DNA from 2 places in the Paenibacillus sp. FSL H3-0310 genome. Region 1 is predicted to be linked to the other one. Evidence: predicted binding sites of a transcription regulator. Region 1 holds the regulator's gene; the other holds the start of a gene.

What was found. The regulator Rex, encoded in region 1, represses fermentation and respiration genes when NADH is low (regulators of the CRP and FNR family bind a similar motif). The targets are predictions, from matches to a motif close to TTGTGAAATATTTCACAA.
Region 2: a site for Rex is predicted at 1,049-1,066, ahead of scfA (six-cysteine ranthipeptide SCIFF). Genes of this name have one in related genera too.

What each region holds. Positions count from the first base shown of each region.
Region 1 covers NZ_JBBODC010000001.1:1,595,700-1,598,178, reverse strand. The annotation lists gene MHH63_RS07180 (amidohydrolase) at 1-1,015, opposite strand, end outside; gene MHH63_RS07175 (redox-sensing transcriptional repressor Rex) at 1,002-1,655, opposite strand; gene dinG (ATP-dependent DNA helicase DinG) at 1,786-2,479, opposite strand, start outside.
Region 2 covers NZ_JBBODC010000002.1:274,160-276,638, forward strand. The annotation lists gene scfB (thioether cross-link-forming SCIFF peptide maturase) at 1-751, opposite strand, end outside; gene scfA (six-cysteine ranthipeptide SCIFF) at 874-1,023, opposite strand; partial or broken gene MHH63_RS20705 (SF0329 family protein) at 1,418-1,791, opposite strand; gene MHH63_RS20710 (response regulator transcription factor) at 1,847-2,479, opposite strand, start outside.

The sequences.
Region 1 (2,479 bases):
GAGCTTCTGGAGCTGGAACAGCCGTTGGATCACCGCTGACACCCTTATGAATGAGAGCTGCAAGCCGCATCTCTTCAAACATATCCAAGTTATTGTTGCTTGCCGCGCCATCCGTGCCAAGAGACACCTTCACACCAGCTTTTAGAAGATCAGTAACCCGAGCCACTCCGCTAGCCAGCTTCAAATTACTGCCCGGATTATGAGATACACCCACATTATGGCGAGCCAAGATCTCAATCTCTTCATCATTTAAATGAACACCATGTGCAACTATCGAGGGACGTGTGAACATGCCAAGCTTCTCTAAGTGAGCTACAGGACGCAACCCGTAATCCGCCACATTTTGTTCCACTTCACGTTTCGTTTCGGACATATGCGTATGCATCGGTAAATCCAGATCATGCGCTGCCTGCACAAACTTAACCAGGAAGTCCGGAGGGCAAGTATAAGGGGCGTGTGGCGAGATCATAGTAGTAATTCTACCGTCAGCCTTTCCATGCCAGTTACGGGCAAAAGAAATCGCTTCCGCAAGCTTGTGATTCTGTACATCCTCTGGACATAACCCGATCACACCACGCATCAATACGGAACGGATACCTGATAACTCAGCTACCTCGGCTACTCGGTCCATATGATCATACATATCGAGGAAGGTCGTAGTTCCACCCTTCAGCATTTCCAATACAGATAAGGAGGTTCCCCAGTATACATCATCACCGGAGAACTTTTCCTCCATTGGCCACATCTTCTCCTGAAGCCACACTTGTAGCGCTAAATCATCTCCATATCCACGCAGCAAAGACATCGCCGCATGACCATGTGTGTTTACAAGTCCAGGCATGAACAGCAGACGGCTGCCATCAACCACTTGCACTCCAGCTTCCATCTGAGGCTCTTCTTTTCCTATGTAAGTGATTAAATCATCTTCAATAGTCATATATCCACTCAGAACCGGCTCATCCGTTCCCGGAGTCAGAAAATACCCGCCCTTAATTATCGTTTTATTGTTGTTCATGTTCACTTTCTTCCTTTCCATCCCGCAAGTAATAAGCAAGACTTTGCAGATCAGTTGTAAAATCAGCTGCATGCACCCGGATATTCGGTGGTGTCTTCAGAATCACAGGGGCAAAGTTCAAAATTGCTTCAATCCCAGAAGAAATGAGGATATCTGCTACATTTTGAGCTTCTGAATCAGGTACGGTAATAATGGCAATGCGAATACCTTGCTCACGAATTGTGCTGCCTAGTTCATCCATCGGTTGCACAGTAAGGGAGTTGATCTTACGTCCAACCTTAGGAGCGTACGAATCAAATATAGCCGTAATTTTCATAGTATCTTTGAGATATGCATTGTAATTAGACAAGGCATGTCCGAGATTACCTGCTCCAACTAAAGCTACATTAAGCTGTTGATCCAGCTTCAGGATATGACGGATTTTCTCAATAAGATACGTTACATCATATCCGATACCTTTTCTGCCGAAGTCACCAAAATATGCTAAATCCTTACGAATCTGTGCGGGATTAAGATCAAGCTTTTGTCCAAGTTCCTGAGAGGAAACTGTTAATATTTCGCGATTCTGGAGATCATTCAAAAAACGCAAGTACACAGGTAGTCTGCGAACAACGGCTTCTGATATTTTATCCGATTTCATATTTTTCCTCCTAAAAATAGTAATGTTCTTGTGAAAATCCATATTCAAACGTCTACCTCTCCTTATTAAGGACGGTACTGTAACACACCGCCCTTAAGGATAAGGAGGAGCTAAACTGAAGACGAGCGTTTTAAGAAGCGCCGCCATCCTCTAGCCATTCCGCTATGCGAGGGACCATTTGATCAGTAAGCATATGCTCCATTTTGGGACCAGGCAATGAATAAAGGAAATACTTCCCGTAATGAGATTCAATAACCCTTGTATCATAAACAATAACTATTCCGCGATCCTGCGCCGTGCGAACCAGTCTTCCGAATCCCTGCTTAAAACGAATAACCGCTTGAGGAACAGATAATTTCATGAACGGATTCTTCTTCTGGGCCTGTAATAACTCCGACTTCGCTTCCGCCAACGGGTGATTCGGCGGTTGAAATGGAAGTCTCACGATGGCCAGGCAAGTCAGTGCTTCACCTGGAATATCTACACCTTCCCAGAAGCTGCTCGTCCCCAGCAATACGGATGCTGCACTGTCCTGAAAGCGGCGGATCAGCTTGCTCCGGCTGCCACCTTCCACGCCTTGACCAAGCACCGTAATCTCTTGTGAGGCCAAAGCCTCTTTAAGCGGATCATATACCTGACGCAGCATTTTATAAGAAGTAAACAGAACCAGCATCCGCCCACGTGTTGTTTTAGCAGCTTCCGATAATGACTGTACGAGTGTATCGACAAATCGAGCATCGCCCACACTCCCCTTCACACTAGGAAAATCACGCGGTATAACTAGCAGTGCCTGCTCGCGATACTTAAAGGGAGATGGAAGGAGT
Region 2 (2,479 bases), on a different contig from region 1:
CGCGCTTACGAACGAATTCCTGGAACTTCGGAAGAATATGATCATAGCTGCCTTTTCCGTTAACCGTTTGGCGAAGCCGGTCATGAACCTCTTTTCTTCCATCCAGGCTTAATACGACATTGTACATTTCCTGATTTAAAAACTCGGTGACCTCATCGTTCAGCAGCATCCCGTTCGTCGTGAAGGTGAAGCGGAACTTCTTTTTGTATTCTTGTTCTTTGCTTCTTGCATAAGCTACGATCTGTTTAACCACTTTCCAAGCCAAGAGCGGTTCCCCGCCGAAAAAGTCGATGTCAAGATTACGATGATGACCCGAATTTTCAAGCAGGTAATCGATAGCTTTTTGTCCAACCTCATAGCTCATGATTGCCCTATCTCCGTTGTATTTCCCTTGGCTAGCGAAGCAATAATCGCATGACAAATTACAGGTATGCGCAACATTGAGGCAGAGTGCCTTAACATAAGTTTTCCGTTTTTTTAAATCAAGCGAGAGGTTCTCATACTCATCTTTTGTAAAAAGCTGTCCATCATTTATAAGTGCCTCGATATCCACGATGGTTTCTCGAATGTCGCTCTCAGAGATATTTGAATCATGCTTATATTTATCCAACATCAATGTCACGATTTGTTCGACAGAAGTTTTCTCATAATCCGCTATAATTTCATATGCTAGGTCATCAACAACATGCACCGAGCCACTGTAGGTATCGAGCACGATATTGTATCCGTTTAGTTTATATTGATGAATCATACTTGCTAATCAAGCTCCTTTTACACACAAGTAGAAACGGCTTTGCCTTCCTTTAGAGTTAGCATCCGTTTCTTAAAAATAGCCGCCCATCAGCAGAGTAATGGGCGGTAAAATTCCAGATCCTATCTGTTCATTGCATTTTCACACTTCTGGTTTGCAACGCCGCAGGAAGTTTTACAAGCGGACTGGCAAGAGGTCTGGCATGCGCCGCATCCGCCGTGTTTTGCGGTATCCATCAGTTTGCGGGTGCTTAGGGTTACGATTCTTTTCACGATAAATGACTCCTTCTGTAATTTCTTGTGATCACTTTCACTTAATTTCCATGGAACATCGTAGCAACCTCACGTAAGTACGTCTATGATGCCCGTCACCTAACAGAGTAGAGAGGGCTTAAACATAAGCATCAACGTTAATTTTCGTGCAGTCGTTCATGCTTGTGATCCTAGGATGGGGTAGCGGGAACCAGAGTCAGAGCAATGCTAAAAAAAGTGAAACAAAAAAGAGACGGCAATGATGCCATCTCTTCAATAACGATTTTTCCTCATACTTGTGTCCGTAAAATCCAATAAATATAAGAATCTCATAGCACTGTATCCTTCCTTACCAGTAGAGCGACACTCTCCACATGCGTGGGTGGACAATGTGAACAAACTTATATGAGGAGTCCTAAGACACTTCCGGACAGTTTATCTGCTCTTGACGGCTTAGTTCATAAAAATATTGCACAATTGGATGCTTTAACCTCATCTTCTCGCTCATGTTTAATATCCGCTTTTTCCCAACTCGTCTGTCCACTAAGGCTAGAATATTCTATAAGATATCGTCGCTTTCTAAGCTCTTCTCTATGGAAATAGATAAATACTTAGTAGCTATAACAATAAAGTTCGATTTACTTAATGATGTCTGAGCTGACAAAAGCTCCTTTGCAAGTTCTGATATTTTCTGCTTCTTGCAATGACTATTAGCCGATCCTCCGGGATGATCCCCTTACTATCTTTTCTAACCGCTTCAATTTCTTCATGGTTGATAGGAATTTGAAGATCTGAACCGAGCATAGCATCTATGGCGTGCTGCAGAGGGACGAGAATAGCCCTCCTATCCATAACCGAACGGATGCTTTTTGTACTCTAAGGGGCTTGAGCCGACTCTATTTTTGAACACACGACTAAAATAGTACTGGCTCTTATACCCTACCTTCACGGCCAGATCCCCGATTTTGATATTCGGCATTACGTCATCCAGAATCTCCTTCGCCTTCGATATCCGAAGCTCGGTGACATAGTCAAGGAATGAAGCACCGATTTCTTGCTTCATACGCTTACTAAGATAGGTTTGGTTGATATGAAATAGTGCTGCTACTCGAGTAATAGACAGCTCCGGATCCTGATAATGACTGTCAATATACTCGGTCACTTTTTGGATAAGCACTGTTCCATCCCCTGTATACCCGGGAAGCTCCGGCTCCTTATCCACCCTGCCTTCATGTGAATGCAAAGGATATTTTACCTGAAGATGCTCATCGATCCGATGAAGCAGCTTGTTCAGATCACTCTTCGGCACAGGTTTCAATACATAATCGAATGCTTGCAGTTGCACGGCTTGACGAGCATATTCAAAGTTATCGTACCCGCTGATGATGACAACCAGAACCGACGGGCAGCGTTCGCGCAATATATTCATCAGATCGAGCCCATTCATATTCGGCATGTTGATGTCCACAAGACATAC